Linked DNA regions of Acidithiobacillus ferrooxidans ATCC 23270. The protein of the gene in region 2 interacts with the protein of the main gene of each other region in a pairwise test. Links are inferred from orthologs where the notes say so. Each region holds a gene or a part of one and is shown on either strand. Other genes may lie near its edges.

Region 1 (7,636 bases), 330 kb from region 2 along the record:
AGGGTGTCGCGGCCCGATCACGGAAATGCTGCAAAGTCGCTATTTCGACACCGTCGCCGGGCGCCGTGAGGACCACCCGGAATGGTTGCACCACGTAGGCTGACCGTATGACCAGCCCCGGCAAGTGCTGTGACCAGAACTACACAGAGATCGAAGCCAAAGACCTCCCCCTCTGCTGCCCCACGCCCGGCATGAGCCGCTGGGACGGGCATCCCCGCGTTTTCCTCAAAATCGAAGAGACCGGGGAGGTCCGCTGCCCGTATTGCGGAACGCTTTATGTGCTGAAGGGCGGGCCGCTGAAGCAGGCGGCCGGGCACTGAAAAACCAGCGCCGGCTTCTCTAGGATTGGTGCAACCACCCCATAAACGCCTCCGGCCCCAGATATCCCTCCTGCTGCGCCGTCGTCCTGCCATCTGCGGCTACAGCGATGAAAGCCGGGGGGCCCACCAGGTTGTAACGCTTCAGGAGGGCGCGACTGGCCGCATCATCCTGAGTCACATCCACGCGGATCAGCAGCCGCTTTCGTAGGGCGGCCACCACCTGCGGATCGGCAAACGTGACTTTATCCATGCGCAGGCATTCCACGCACCAGCTTGCCCAGTAATCCACCAGCACCGGTCTGCCCCTGGCCTGTACCAGTGCGCTCTGCAGGGCCTCGGGGGTTTTCACGGTAGTAAAATGCAGGGCCTCGGCCCGGTTTTCGGGCGGCACCGCCGCCGTATAGCCTGTCAGGGGTTGCAGGGGATCGCTGGCGCCGCCCAGCGCCCCCACACCCATGACCAGGCCGTACACCAGCATGAGCACTCCGAGGCCTTTCCAGAAACGGCGCCAGCCCGAAGCACCCGCCGGGATTGCGTCCAACGCCCCGAGATAGATGGCACTGATGACTGCCAGCGCTGCCCATAGGGCCAAGCTGACGGGCCCCGGCAGAACTCGTGTCAGCAACCAGATGGCGACGCCCAGCAGCACTACACCGAAAACCGCCTTAACGGCATTCATCCAGGCACCAACCCGCGGTAGAAAATGCCCGGCGGAAGTACCGATGATCAGCAGGGGCACGCCCATCCCCAGGCTCAGAGCGAACAGTGACAATCCACCAAGAAAAACATCTCCCGTCTGGGAAATGAAGAGCAGCCCGCCTGCCAGGGGGGCGGCCACGCAGGGCCCGATGATCAGCGCTGACAGTACCCCCATGACAAAGGTACTGAACAGGTGCCCGCCCCGTCCCATGCCGGCCAGACGTGTCTGAATGCCACTCGGCATTTGCAGCTCGTAAAAATCGAACATGGACAGCGCCAGCAGCACAAAAACAAAGGCAAAAGCCCCCAGCACCCAGGGACTCTGGAAGGCCGCCTGCATATAGGCGCCGCTCACCGCCGCCAGCACCCCGGCAATACTGTAGGTCAGCGACATTCCCAGCACATAGGCGACGGAAAGCCCCAGGGCGCGTGACCGTTGCGGGCCGCGCCCTGCCTCCTTACCGACGATCAGGGCGGAGAGGATAGGAATCATGGGAAAAATACAGGGCGTAAAGGCCAGACCCAGTCCAGAGATAAAAAAGAGACCCAAGGTGAGCCAGAAGCTGTCACGCAAAGCCCCTGCCAGCGCCCCGGCATCATTCACGGGGCTGACCGCAGCAGCCGGGACCGCCGTCCCCGGCGGGGGCACGACCGGCACCGCCGCCGGGGGCGGCACGGCCTGCTGGGTCAAGGCCAGCTTGATCGTCTTGACCTGCTCCGGGTAGCAAACACCCGCATTGGCACAGCCCTGATAGGTAGATTTCAGTTCAATGAAAGCAGGGGCGGTTCCCTGGACGGTAAAAGGTACGGTGAGGGTATTTTTCCCTTCCAATACCCGTGTCTTGCCGAAAACCGGGTCGTTCAGCTCCACTCCTGCGGGCAATGTATAATGCCCTAGCAGCACATTGCTCGGCGTCACGGAGAACTTGATCCGATCGCGGTACAGGTGGTATCCCTGCGCCACATCCCAGTGCAGTTGCAACTGGTGCCGGCCACTCAGCCGCGCTTCAAAATGAAATGCCTGATCCGGGGTCAGAAACGTACCGGCACAGCCGAGAGACAGCCAGGACAATAGCAGGACACCGCAAATTCCGCTCCACAACTGGACACCCATGGCCCAACCGGCCCTTCTCCCGTTTCCGGCTCTCATACCCACGTCGTTCCTCGCCATTTTGTCCTCACCCATAGAGACAGGTTCCACAGCCGAATCGTTCCTGAAGACCACAGGACCTACGCTACCACACCGAGGATACGGGGTCCGGGAAAGAAATCACAGACGCATGGAACTTTCTGCTGCCCCTGTTCTCTAATCCTTTGCAAGCGGCTGTGATAGTTGCGAGCGCATGTTTCTTCCTCCTTTGGTGGTTTTGGGCGGGCCGTTTGGTTCCGCCCTTTCTTTTTGTCCGACCGGTCGGAATGTAACTTGCCAGTCCATCCACCTTTTGCTAATATTCCACCCGCAGCCAGTAGCTGGTTGCGAGCGCATGTTTCTTTTCTCCTTTGTGGTTTTAGGGCGACTCCGGGTTGCCCTTTTTTACATGGAGCAGCCTGTGTCCCCGTCGGCCGAAAGAGCTTTTACTCTGGTTCACCCCAATGGCGACCGCGTCTGCGGACTCATTCACGAAAACCATACCGACCCCGTCGGTATCTTCCTCCCTGGCTTCGCCTCCAATATGGAAGGCACCAAATCGCAGATCCTCGCCCGCAACGCGCAGGCGCAAGGTTGGTCCTGGGTACGCTTTGATCCACGTGGCGTCGGGCGCTCCGATGGACCATTCCAGGCGCTGACCCTGTCCCGGTATCTGGCCGACCTCCGGTTGATTCTACATCATATGCTGCAGGATCGCCCGGTGCTGCTGGTGGGTTCCAGCATGGGCGGATGGCTGGGCACCATCGCCGCCACCCGATGGCCGGAACAGATCCGCGCCCTGCTGCTCATTGCCCCCGCTTACAACTTCATTCAGGAAATTTTCCGGCGTTTGCCCGCTGCCGAAAGGCAAGCCTGGGAGGACAGCAATCTGCGCTGCTGGGAGGATCCTTACGGACTCGGTGAGTTACACATGCGCTTCGACCTGGTCGCCGACAGTTGGCGCTACGACCTGCTGCGCTTTCCGCCGTACCTGCACTGTCCGGTGGAGATTCTGCACGGCAGCGCCGATGAGGCCGTACCTCTCGCCCTCAGCTATCGGTTCGCCGCCCGCGCCCATGCGCCAGAACTGGCCATCCGTCCCTTACCAGGCGTCGATCATCGCCTACGAGGTGCCGATGCCACGCTCCTGCGCAGCCTGCAATCCCTCTGGACCCGCATCTCCTGAGCACCCTGTAACACCCGCCCCTTGACAGGGCATTCTCAGCGCCTATGATTAGCACTCGATGGGTGTGACTGCTAACAACACCCAGGATGAAGTCATCCATTCACTTGCAAAAACGAGGAAATGCTCAATGAAACTGCGTCCCTTACATGATCGCGTCGTCATTCGTCGTCTGGAAGAAGAGCAGAAGACTGCCGGTGGGATCATCATTCCCGACACCGCCAAAGAAAAACCGGTGCGGGGCGAAATCGTCGCTGCCGGCCATGGCAAAATTCTCGAAGACGGCAAAGTGCGCGCCCTCGACGTCAAAACTGGTGATCAGGTGCTCTTCGCCAAATATGCCGGCACCGAGATCAAGGTCGAAGGTGAAGAACTGCTGGTGATGCGTGAAGACGACATCATGGCGGTCATCGAAAAGTAAGCATTGCTGAATATCCCAACCATTTCACTCATTTTGAGGAGTATTTATGCCAGCCAAACAAGTAGCCTTTGCTGAACATGCCCGCGAGAAGATGTTGCGTGGCGTTAACGTACTCGCCGATGCCGTCAAGGTCACCTTGGGTCCCAAGGGTCGTAACGTGGTGCTCGACAAGTCTTTCGGCGCCCCCACCATTACCAAGGACGGCGTCTCCGTCGCCAAGGAAATCGAACTGGCTGACAAGTTCGAGAACATGGGCGCGCAGATGGTGAAAGAAGTCGCCTCCCAGGCCTCCGACGAAGCCGGTGACGGTACCACCACCGCCACCGTTCTGGCCCAGGCCATCATCCGCGAAGGCCTCAAGGCCGTCATCGCCGGCATGAACCCCATGGACCTGAAGCGCGGCATCGACAAATCGGTCATCGTCGTCGTCGAGGAGCTGAAGAAGCAATCCAAGCCCTGCAAGACCCAAAAGGAAGTGGCCCAGGTAGGTACCATCTCCGCCAACTCTGACGACTCCATCGGCAAGATCATTGCCGAAGCCATGGAGAAGGTCGGCAACGAAGGCGTCATCACCGTGGAAGAAGGTTCCGGCCTCGCCAACGAGTTGGACGTCGTCGAAGGTATGCAGTTCGACCGCGGTTACCTCTCCCCCTACTTCGTCAACAACCAGGACAAGATGGTTGCCGAACTGGAGAATCCCTATATCCTCCTGCACGACAAGAAAATTTCCTCCATCCGCGACATGCTGCCCATCCTGGAGCAGGTCGCCAAGTCCAGTCGTCCGCTGCTGATCGTGGCCGAAGATGTCGAAGGCGAAGCGTTGGCCACTCTGGTCGTCAACACCATGCGCGGCATCATCAAGGTCGCTGCGGTCAAGGCCCCGGGTTTTGGTGATCGTCGCAAGGCGATGCTCGAGGACATGGCCATCCTGACCGGCGGCCGCGTGGTCTCCGAAGAAATCGGCATGAAGCTGGAAAGCACCACCCTCGCCGATCTCGGCCAGGCCAAAAAGATTGTCATCGACAAGGAAAACACCACCATGATCGATGGCGCCGGTCAGCAGAGCGAGATCAAGGCGCGCGTTGAGCAGATCCGTCGTCAGATGGAAGATGCCAGCTCCGACTACGATCGCGAGAAGCTTCAGGAGCGCGTGGCCAAGCTGGCCGGTGGCGTTGCCGTCATCAAGGTCGGTGCCGGTTCCGAGATGGAAATGAAGGAAAAGAAGGCCCGTGTCGAAGACGCCCTGCATGCTACCCGTGCGGCCGTCGAAGAAGGCATCGTCCCCGGCGGCGGTGTGGCGCTGGTCCGTGCCCGTCATGCGCTGGAAGGCTTCAAGACCGCCAACCACGACCAGGACATGGGTGTTGCCATCATCCGTCGCGCCATCGAAGAGCCGTTGCGTCAGATCGTCGCCAATGCCGGCGGTGAAGGCAGCGTGGTTCTGAACAAGGTTGTGGACGGTAAAGACGGCTACGGCTACAACGCCGCGACCGACGAATATGGCGACATGTTCGAGATGGGCGTCATCGACCCGACCAAGGTCACCCGCACCGCGTTGCAGAAGGCCTCCAGCATTGCCGGCCTGATGATCACCACGGAAGCCATGGTCACCGAACTGCCGAAGAAAGACGACAAGTCCGGCGGCGATATGGGCGACATGGGCGGCGGCATGGGCGGCATGGGTGGTATGGGCGGCTTCTAAGCCTTACTCCCCGACGTCTGTAGCGTTAGAAAGCCGGCCCTTCGGGGCCGGTTTTTTTGTGTCTTCCGTCTCACCGCAAACGTATATGCAATGATGCGCCAATGCCGAAGGGATTACGAAGCGCAGACGCAACCGCCGCATCAGCGGCACAGGTGGCATCCAACCCGTGATTCCCCACCAAACAACTTTTCTTGGAAGACACCCCCCAAGCTATCCACCTCCCCTCCCCCTATGGCAGAATGCGCGTAAAAGGAGCATCCATGACCCACACCGATAGCCATAGCAGCACCTACCCCCTCAACATCAACGGAGTGCAGCGCCACCTCCCCCTTTTCAAAGTGCAGTCGGACCTGGCCATCGCCGTCCTCAACATCCTCGGCGATACGGAACTGACGGAGGCCGCAGCCCATGCACTGAACGGGCGCATGGCGGGCATCTCCTACGATGTGATCGTCACTGCGGAGGCCAAGAGTATTCCCCTGGCCTACGCCCTGTCGGTGCACAGTGGGCGCCCGTATATCGTCCTGCGCAAGAACTACAAGTCCTACATGGGCGAGGCATTGTCCACGGAGACCCTGTCCATCACCACCGGCAAGCCCCAGACCCTGTATCTGGATGCCAAGGATCGCGCGGCGATCGGCGGCCGGCGGGTGGCGCTGGTGGATGACGTGGTCAGCACCGGCTCGACCCTGGCGGCCATGCGCGCGCTTATGGTGCAAGCCGAGGCGGAGATCGCCGCCGTCGCGGCCATTTGTACGGAAGGCGATATGGCCCAGTGGTCGGAAGTGATCGCCCTGGCGCACCTGCCGCTCTTTCCGCTCTCCGCGTAAGGACCGGCCCATGCCCATTCCATCGGTTCATGTGCTGACGGCGCGCCAGCGCTGCGATCTAGAGCTGTTGCTGACCGGCGCTTTTGCCCCATTGGAGGGTTACCTGGATGCAACGGACTGGCAGTCCGTGCTACAGGATATGCGTCTGAGTAATGGCGCGCTCTGGCCTATTCCCGTAGTGCTCGATGTCAGCGAGGCACTCGGCCGGTCCTTGGCGGCAGGGGATACTTTGCGGCTGGAACGCAGTGACGGCACCCCCCTCGGATCCGTTGCCGTCAGCGCCTGCTATCGTCCAGATAAACTGCTGGAGGCCTCGGCGGTTTATGGAACGACCGACCCCAGCCATCCGGGTGTGGCCGAGTTGCTGGCGCGCGGCCCCTACTATGTGGCAGGGCGCGTGTCGGCTTGGGATGCGGACACCCTGACTCGCGCCGCCGCCGTCGAATTTCCGCCCGAATATCAGACCCCGGCCATGCTGCAAAGGCACTGGAGTGGAACGCACCCGGTTGTCGCCTTTCAGACCCGCAACCCTCTCCATCACGCCCACATTGCCGTGACTCAGGCGGGGCTGGAACGGGCGGGTGCGGGCGCGCGTCTGCTGCTGCATCCGGCTATCGGCCCCACCAAGCCCGGCGATGTGGAGGCATCCTACCGCATGCGCGTGTATCGTGCGGTGCTGGGCCATTATCCCAAGACGACTGCCCTGCTCTCGCCCCTGCCCTTGGCCATGCGTATGGCCGGCCCGCGGGAGGCGCTGTGGCACGCGCTGATTCGCCGCAATTATGGCGCCACCCATTTCATCATCGGTCGCGGCCATGCCGACCCTGGCGCAGCGGCGGGCGGTCTGTTCTACCCGGCCTTTGCGGCACAGGAGCTTTTTGCCCGGCACGCCGATGAGATGGGTATTGCCGGCGTTTTTCTGCCCGAGTATGCGTATTCCCGCACCCGGCGCCGTTATGTGCCGGTGGAAGAGGCCAACGGCGAGGCCCTGGCGGGCATTTCCGGTACGGAGTTGCGGCGGCGACTGGCTAGCCGGGAGGACATCCCCGAGTGGTTCTCCCCACCGGAGGTCATTCAGATATTGCGTCAGGCCTACCGCGGTGCGGACCGGCGCGGACTGGTCATCTGGTTTACCGGACTGTCTGCCAGCGGCAAAAGCACTCTGGCGGGGATGCTGGCCCGCACTCTGGAAGCGGATGACGAGCGCGCCGTGACCCTGCTGGATGGCGATGTGGTGCGGCGTTTTCTGTCCAAAGGTTTGGGGTTCAGCCGCGAAGACCGCGACGAGAATATCCGCCGCATCGGCTTCGTCGCCAGTCTGGTGGCACGTCATGGCGGCATTGCGGTGGTCG
Region 2 (7,775 bases):
CTGATCGCCCAGGTGCCGGAAGGACGCCATCGCGTTTTTTGAGCCTGCAGATCGGCGCGCCGCAGACATCAGCAACCGGCGGCGCGCCGGTTGCGAACGATTTCCGCAGCATTGTCCAGGGCCCGGAGCAGGCTGCCGCCTTCTGCCCGGCCTGTGCCCGCGATGTCCAGCGCCGTGCCGTGGTCCACACTGGTGCGCACGATGGGCAAGCCCAGAGTAATATTCACCGCCTCACCGAAGGCATGGTACTTCAGTACCGGCAGGCCCTGATCATGATACATGGCCAGTACCGCATCGGCATCTTCGAGCAGGCGCGGGGTAAACAGCGTATCGGCCGGCCACGGACCGCTGATCCGCAGACTTTCTCCCTGCAGGGCCGCTATTACCGGCGCAATGACATCCTGCTCCTCGTGCCCCAGATGCCCGCCCTCCCCGGCATGGGGATTCAGGCCGGCGACCAGAATACGGGGTTCCGAGAGCGCGAAGTCTTCGCGCAACGCCCGGTGCAGAATGCGCAGCGTGCCCTCCAGCCCCTCCTGGGTAACGGCCGCCGCCACTTGCGCCAACGGCAGATGCGTCGTTGCCAGTGCCACCCGCAAGCCGCGACCGGCGAGCAGCATGACCACCTTCGGGCTGCCACACGCTGCCGCGAGATATTCCGTATGTCCGGTAAAGGGAATCCCCGCGTCGTTGATGATGCCCTTGTGCACCGGGGCCGTCACCAGCGCATCCGCGGCACCTGCCCGTAGCAGATGCATCGCCTTATCCAGAGTAGCCAGTACCGCCGGCGCATTGGCCATATCCAGACGACCGGGCCGACAAGGCTGAGCCAGGGGCACATCCAGCACATGCAACACGCCCCTTTCCAGCGCCGGCCAGGGATTGCCTTCCAGCCAGGGCTCCAGTCGCAGCGACAAGCCCAAAGTCAGGGCGCGGCTGCGCAGACAGTGCAGATCCCCGATGAGCAGCACCCCCGAGGGCAGGGCATGGAAGGCCAGTTGCAAACAGATATCCGGACCAATACCCGCGGGTTCCCCCACGGTCAGCAGCAAACGTGGCTCCGTGATCATTCCTCAACCTCCCCGGGCAGCACTTCCACCACCCCTTCCGGCCCTTCGATCCGCTGCGGAATACGCAAGACCCGCACCCGCAGGAGACGGTCACGAATATCCATGGTCAACACATCATCCACCTGCACCAACGCCCCCGCTTTGGCGACCCGCCCGTTGATCTGCACACAACCGGCATCGCAGATTTCCTTGGCCAGACTGCGCCGCTTGATCAGACGTGACATCTTGAGGAAAAGATCGATGCGCAAATGGCCTGCCAAGCTTAACGCCCTTGTCCAAGAATATCCGTAAATGCGTCTTCCAGGCGCGGTTCCTGCAGGTGCAGATCCACGATCTGGGCGGGCAGTGCCTGCAACCGTATCAGGACGTCCCCCAACGGGTTGCTGTGGGCGTCGATTCTGAGTACCCGGGTATTTTCTGCGGCACCCGTCAGCAGGTCTGCCAACTCGGGAGGAAGTGTGCCCGGATCGCGATCGAAAGTCACCGTCAGTACCCGCCAGCCGGTGCTACGCAGCAATTCATCCTTGCTATCCAGGGCAACGAGTCGCCCCTGCTGGAGAATGGCGATTCGCTGACAAAGCTCTTCGGCCTCTTCCAGATAATGGGTAGTGAGGATGACCGTGTGACCCTCCTCATTATACCGCCGCATGAAACGCCAGAGACCCTGCCGGAGCTCCACATCCACCCCGGCGGTCGGCTCATCCAGCACCACCACCGGGGGCTTGTGTACCAAAGCCTGGGCGATGAGCACCCGCCGCTTCATACCGCCGGACAAGGCGCGCAAATTGGTATCGGCCTTGTCCGTCAGATCCAGCTCCGCCATCAGTTCATCCAGCCAGTCCTCATTATGACGCAGCCCGAAATAACCCGATTGCATACGCAGGAATTCCCGCACGGTAAAAAACGGGTCATAGGCCAGTTCCTGCGGTACGACGCCCAACAACCGACGACTTCGGCGAAAATCCTGCTCCACGTCAAAGCCGAATATCTCCGCCACGCCGCTGGAACGGCGCACAGTCCCGGCCAGGATGTTGATCAGCGAAGACTTGCCCGCGCCATTGGGACCCAGCAGCCCAAAAAATTCTCCGGCATGCACATCCAGGTCCACACCCGCCAGGGCCAGATGCCCGCTCCCGTAGAGCTTGCGCAACCCGGCGATGTGAATGGCCAGGGAATCAATCATGGCAAAGGGGCAGAATATCCTGCAGACTGTACAAGCTTGCCAGTTCCCGCAGCTTGGGAGATGCCCCATGAATACGCAGCGGAACGCCACGCCCGGCGGCCTGCTGAGTCCACTCCAACAGCACGGCGAGGGTGGCGCTGTCTGCCGCATCCAGCTCCGCGACGGAAATCTCCGTACAATCCCGACCGTCCTTCGCCCACGAAAAGAACTGAAGGGCCTTATCCAACTGTGCCACCCGCCAGTCCCCCCGGAGGAACAGCCAGCCAGCACCGTCGACCGTCCGCCGCTCCCAGGAGTTCGCTGCGCTCAAGCGGCGGCCGCCCTTTTGTCTGGCGCGCCGCCTACGTCATCCTTGGCTTTCATGTCCTGCAACAAGGCGGGGATCCCGCGGCTCGCGGCGATCTGGCCAAAGCTTTGCCGGTAGTTCAGCACCATGCTGACCCCGTCGATGTAGGTGTTGTAGATCCGCCAGGTGTTGTTGGTATAGAGCAGGGCGTAGATCACCGGAACATCCGGTCCACCGCCGTTCTGACGGATCACCATATTCACCTGAGCCACCGGCGGATTCTGGGAGATCTGCTGGCTGCCGGTGATTCTTACGGTCTGTCCATGATAATGGTTGAGCGAATTGCTGTAGGTGCGCACCAGGAGATCCTTGAACAGCGCTACAAACTCCTGCTGCTGCGCCGGGCTCATCTGCCGCCAGTATTGCGCCATCACATATTGCGACATGGTGGTAAAATCCATGTGCGGCAGGACGATATCGGCCACTTCCTTCTTCACGGACGGCGTGATGGGCTTGCCTTCGTTCGAGCGTAACACCTTCAGGACACTGTTGGTAAGCTGCTGAACGACCGTTACCGCCCCCTGGGTATCTTCGGCAGCAGCGGGAAGGGTCCAGGTCAACAGCACAACAAGCAGAGCAACAAACGAAATTTGACGCATACAGAATCCTCCCTATTTACTTGCCCGAGGCCTTACTGAAGACCATCTGGCCGATAAGCTGATCGATATTGACAGCGCTTTGCGTCATGGTAATGGTACCACCCGGCTGTAGATCCTGAGGCATGCCGCCCGGCTGAATAGAGACATACTGTTCGCCCAGAAGCCCCTCGGTGTAGATGGACGCCCCCGTATCCGTCGGCAACTTCACCTGCGGTTCGATCCGCATCGTCACCTTCGCCATGAAGGTCTTGGGGTTCATGCCGATGTGGGTCACCTCGCCAATGGTAACGCCGCCCAGTTTCACCGGGCTGCGCGGTTTCAGGCTGCCGACATTGGAGAAATCCGCATGCAGCACATAACCGTCGTTGTAGGCGAAGCCAGAGAGGTTGCCCACGCGCAGCGCCAATACTACCAGAGCAGCGATACCGAGGAGCACGAAGATGCCCACCCACCAGTCTATCGCCCGTTTTTCCATGCGTCCTCTACCCCTCAGGTGAATAAAAAAGCCGTGAGAATGAAATCCAGCCCAAGCACCGCCAGTGACGCCGTCACCACGCTGATGGTTGTGGCATTACCCACGCCCTCCGCGGTGGGCTGAGCGGCGTAACCCTGCCAGGCGGCAATCCAGGTCACCACCAGTCCGAAGCAGAGGGCCTTGAACAGTCCGGTCAGGATATCTCCGGAAAACGCTACGTTGGACTGCATCTGCGCCCAGAAAGTGCCACCGTCCACACCCAGCACCGGCACCGAAATGAGGTATCCGCCAAAAATGCCGACCAGGTCAAAAATAACGCAGAGGATCGGCACGACGAGGATCCCGGCCCAAAGCCGGGGTGCCACGACCCAGGCGAGCGGATTGACCGCCATCATTTCCATGGCACTCAGTTGCTCGGTCGCCTTCATGGAACTGATTTCGGCGGTCAGCGCCGAGCCCGCCCGCCCCGCGAAGAGCAACGCCGTGAGTACGGGCCCCAGTTCGCGCAGGAGCGACAGGGCGACCAGGGTGCCCAGCGCGGAGGTCGCACCGAAACGCACCAGCGCATAATACCCCTGAAAACCCAGCACCATACCTGTGAAAAATGCGGCGACCATCATCAGCAGCAGCGACCGCACCCCAAAGCCGTATACCTGTTTGAGCAGTTGCTGAATGCTAAAATGACGGTTCGCTACCGCAAACAGGCTCAGCAGCAAAAAGCGTGACGCGGTGCCCAGATTGGGTACCGTGCGCAGGGTCCGCCGCCCCAGATTGGGTATGAATTCCATAAAAGCCATGTTTAAATCGCCTCGCCCGCTGCCCATACCCCGGTCAGGGCAGTAGCATAGTCATCTTTCGCCGGGTAGTGGAAGGGAACCGGCCCATCGGGCTTACCCCCGAGAAACTGCCGTGCCAGTTCCGAATCACTGGTCCGCAGGGCATCTGGCGTACCTTCGGCAATGATTTTGCCGCCCGCGAGGATGTAACCGTAATCCGCGATGGAAAAAGTCTCCTGCACATCGTGGCTGACGAGGATGCTCGTCGCGCCAAGGGCGTCATTGAGGCGGCGGATCAGGGTCGCAATAATCCCCACACTGATGGGGTCCAGGCCGGTAAACGGCTCATCGTAAAAAATCAGCATCGGGTCCATCACCATGGCACGAGCCAGCGCCACCCGCCGACCCATGCCACCGGAGAGCTCGGCGGGCATCAATCCGGCCGCTCCGCGCAACCCCACCGCCTCCAGTTTCATCAGCACCAGCTTGCGCAGAACGCTCTCGTCCAGCCGGAAGTGGCGGCGCAGGGGAAAGGCGACATTCTCAAAGGCGCTGAAATCCGTAAACAGGGCGCTGTGCTGAAAAAGCATGCCCATACGTCGACGCAGACGGTACAGGTCCTCAAAGTTCAGAGCCTGCAGATCCTGACCCGCCACTCGTATTCGCCCGGCCTGTGGCGCGAGGGTACCGGCCATCAGGTTGAGCAGGGTCGTCTTGCCACCGCCGCTCGCCCCCATGATAGATACGATGGCCCCCTGGGTGATACGCAGACCCACGCCGTCCAGGACCGTGTGCGGGCCCCGGGCAAAGTGCACGTTTTCCAGTTCGACAAGAGCCTCAGCGGCCATGGGCACTCTCTGTGTTCGCAGTCATGAGGCGCAGTATAAACCGAACGGTCAGGATGGGGCCAGATTGCGATTGAAATAGCGGGAAACCCTAGAAAATCCGCACGTCGCCGTGCGCAGAAAACCCTTGCATCCCCGGCATATAAGCGTATAGTTCGCGTTCTGTTTCCACGGCACCGAAAGCAGTTACTAAGGGGGTCAGTCCTTAAGAGACTTGGAGCAATGCATCGTTCCAGCAAGGTAGGGCATAAAACCAAGTACTGTCTGGGGGTGCACGGGAGCTACTTCTTAACCTTTTTTAACTTTGGTAAGGGGGGCACCTATGCGCTCATTGGGACATCAAATCGTTGCAGATTTTTATCACTGTGACGGCAGTACCTTGTCTGATGTTGATTTTGTTACGGATGCCATGCTCGAGGCCGCCCGGCGTGCCAACTGCACCATCGTGACGCAAACTTTTCACCACTTCTCACCCTACGGGGTAAGCGGCGCCGTTATCGTCGCCGAGTCGCATCTGGCCATTCATACCTGGCCGGAATATGGTTACGCAGCGGTGGATGTTTTCACCTGCGGCGATATCATCCAGCCCGAGGATGCCTTGAATTATCTCAAGGAAGCCTTTGGCGCCGGGCAAGTCTCCACCATGGAGATGAAGCGCGGGCAAGTGGATATGATGGGCGTTCCTGCCCATGAGTTGCGCGTCAAGCCGGCTCTCTGCGCTTGAGATGACTCACAGCGGTAACGGGTGGACCGGAATCAGCGGTCCACCCTTTTCTTTTGCCCGTATCTTCCGCAGAATTCCTGCGGACACCCCACCATCCCCGTTGAGAGAGGCGGTTATGAGCACAGAACTGTGGTATACCGAGCGCTATGAAGAGCACGGCGCGGCATTGAGCCTGAAAATCCGCGAAGTGCTGCATCGTGAGCAAAGCCCTTATCAAAATATAGAAATCTTCGAGACCGAACAGTTCGGCACCCTCATGACCCTGGACGGTCTGGTCATGGTCACTGACCGCGACAATTTCCTCTATCACGAAATGATGAGCCATCCGGCCCTCTTTACCCACCCGGCACCGAAACGGGTGCTGATCATCGGCGGCGGTGACTGCGGCACCCTGCGCGAGGTGCTGCGCCATCGGGAAGTGGAAGAAGCCGTGCAGGTGGAACTGGATGAGCGGGTTACCCGCGTCGCCGAGCGTTTTTTCCCGGAACTCTGCGAGAACAACCAGGATCCCCGAGCCCGTTTCCATTTTACCGATGGAATTACCTGGATCAAAGAGGCGGAAGCGGGACGCTACGATGTGATCATCATTGACTCCACCGACCCGGTCGGACCGGCGGCTGGACTGTTCGCCACGGACTTTTACGCAGCCTGTCACCATGCGCTGGCCGATCAGGGCGTGCTGGTCGCCCAGTCCGAGTCGCCGCTCCTGCACGCCGATCTCATCCGCCAATGCCAAAGTCGCATGACGGAAGCGGGCTTCGACGCAGTGAACAGCCTGTATTTCCCGCAGTTCTGTTATCCCTCCGGCTGGTGGAGCGCAACATTGGGACGCAAAGGTCTCGCCATGGATGCCTTCCGTATCGATGCCGCCAGGGCCTTTACTGGCACCCGTTACTACCACGCTGCCATGCAGCAGGCCGCCCAGGTCGCTCCGGCCTTTCTGCTGCCCTGAACAGCCACCAGCACCGGAAACAACGCCGAATCAGCCAGGACGTGGCCCGAAGACCGGGCGCTGAGGGCAGTAATTCCATAAGTGCAGGGCGGGAACTTCGTGCTCCCAACCCAGACGGGAAATACTGCCCGGGTCCAGGTGCAGGTGGTCAGCGAAACGGAGATCCAATCCTAGCCAGTGGACGGCCAGCGCCCGCAGAATGTGGCCATGGGCAAAGCACAGCACGTGTCGGTGGCCTTTTTCATCCCACTCCTTCAGCAGTTCCTCACAACGGCTACTGACGGCTTCCGGGCTTTCGCCACCCGGTCCGCCACAACGGAAAACGCTCCATTCCGGATTTTCCCGGCGAATTTCCGCCGTCGTCATTCCCTCATAGCGGCCGTAGCGCCACTCACAGAGTCCCCGATGCAGTTCAGGAACCGCAAAACCCGCGAGAATGGCCGTGTGATGGGCGCGCAGCATAGGACTGGAGTAGATCCCATCAAAATGCCCCTGTTCCACAAAGTGGTTCCAGAGCGCCTGCGCGTCTTTTCGTCCCTCCGCCGTCAAAGCCACGTCGGTCACCGAAGTGTGTTTGCCGCTATCCGCCCACTCGGTCGCGCCATGCCGCACCAGCGTGATGGATTCTATACTCATGAAGAGACTCCAGAAGGTGGCCTGCAATACCTAAACTATAGAACCAGAACCTGCGGATCGTGGCGGGATGGGGACGATGAAGAAGCCTGGCCCTGGGAAAAATGGCGGCGGCGCCACAAAATCATGGCGCCGCCGCTACTACGGTGCTACCTGGCAAAACGGACGAGTC

What was found.
Region 1: the proteins of AFE_RS00730 (region 2) and groL interact in binary tests that used the Escherichia coli proteins (3 or more experiments, as listed by UniProt). The link is inferred for Acidithiobacillus ferrooxidans ATCC 23270 from one-to-one orthologs.

The regions. Positions count from the first base shown.
Region 1 is NC_011761.1:472,217-479,852, reverse strand. What follows is about bases 3,278-6,126. They hold groL (chaperonin GroEL), read left to right. Parts: upstream 3,278-3,798; coding sequence 3,799-5,454; downstream 5,455-6,126. Other genes in these bases: AFE_RS02540 (phosphoribosyltransferase family protein), read left to right, coding at 5,715-6,126; groES (co-chaperone GroES), read left to right, coding at 3,462-3,752; AFE_RS02555 (alpha/beta hydrolase), read left to right, coding at 3,278-3,334. Also shown: AFE_RS02570 (branched-chain amino acid transaminase), read left to right, coding at 1-103; AFE_RS02565 (zinc-finger domain-containing protein), read left to right, coding at 108-320; protein-disulfide reductase DsbD, read right to left, coding at 340-2,190; more of AFE_RS02555, read left to right, coding at 2,570-3,277; more of AFE_RS02540, read left to right, coding at 6,127-6,284; sat (sulfate adenylyltransferase), read left to right, coding at 6,295-7,636.
Region 2 is NC_011761.1:137,619-145,393, reverse strand. What follows is about bases 3,386-6,373. They hold AFE_RS00730 (ABC transporter ATP-binding protein), read right to left. Parts: upstream 5,298-6,373; coding sequence 4,473-5,297; downstream 3,386-4,472. Other genes in these bases: speE (polyamine aminopropyltransferase), read left to right, coding at 6,134-6,373; speD (adenosylmethionine decarboxylase), read left to right, coding at 5,617-6,018; mlaE (lipid asymmetry maintenance ABC transporter permease subunit MlaE), read right to left, coding at 3,688-4,470; mlaD (outer membrane lipid asymmetry maintenance protein MlaD), read right to left, coding at 3,386-3,673. In the rest of the region: AFE_RS00770 (HNH endonuclease), read left to right, coding at 1-42; 4-hydroxythreonine-4-phosphate dehydrogenase PdxA, read right to left, coding at 69-1,070; AFE_RS00760 (S4 domain-containing protein), read right to left, coding at 1,067-1,330; AFE_RS00755 (ABC transporter ATP-binding protein), read right to left, coding at 1,333-2,253; AFE_RS00750 (STAS domain-containing protein), read right to left, coding at 2,246-2,563; AFE_RS00745 (MlaC/ttg2D family ABC transporter substrate-binding protein), read right to left, coding at 2,560-3,198; more of mlaD, read right to left, coding at 3,215-3,385; more of speE, read left to right, coding at 6,374-6,970; AFE_RS00715 (histidine phosphatase family protein), read right to left, coding at 7,001-7,606; AFE_RS00710 (MIP/aquaporin family protein), read right to left, coding at 7,774-7,775. UniProt on the Escherichia coli protein: Part of the ABC transporter complex MlaFEDB, which is involved in a phospholipid transport pathway that maintains lipid asymmetry in the outer membrane by retrograde trafficking of phospholipids from the outer membrane to the inner membrane.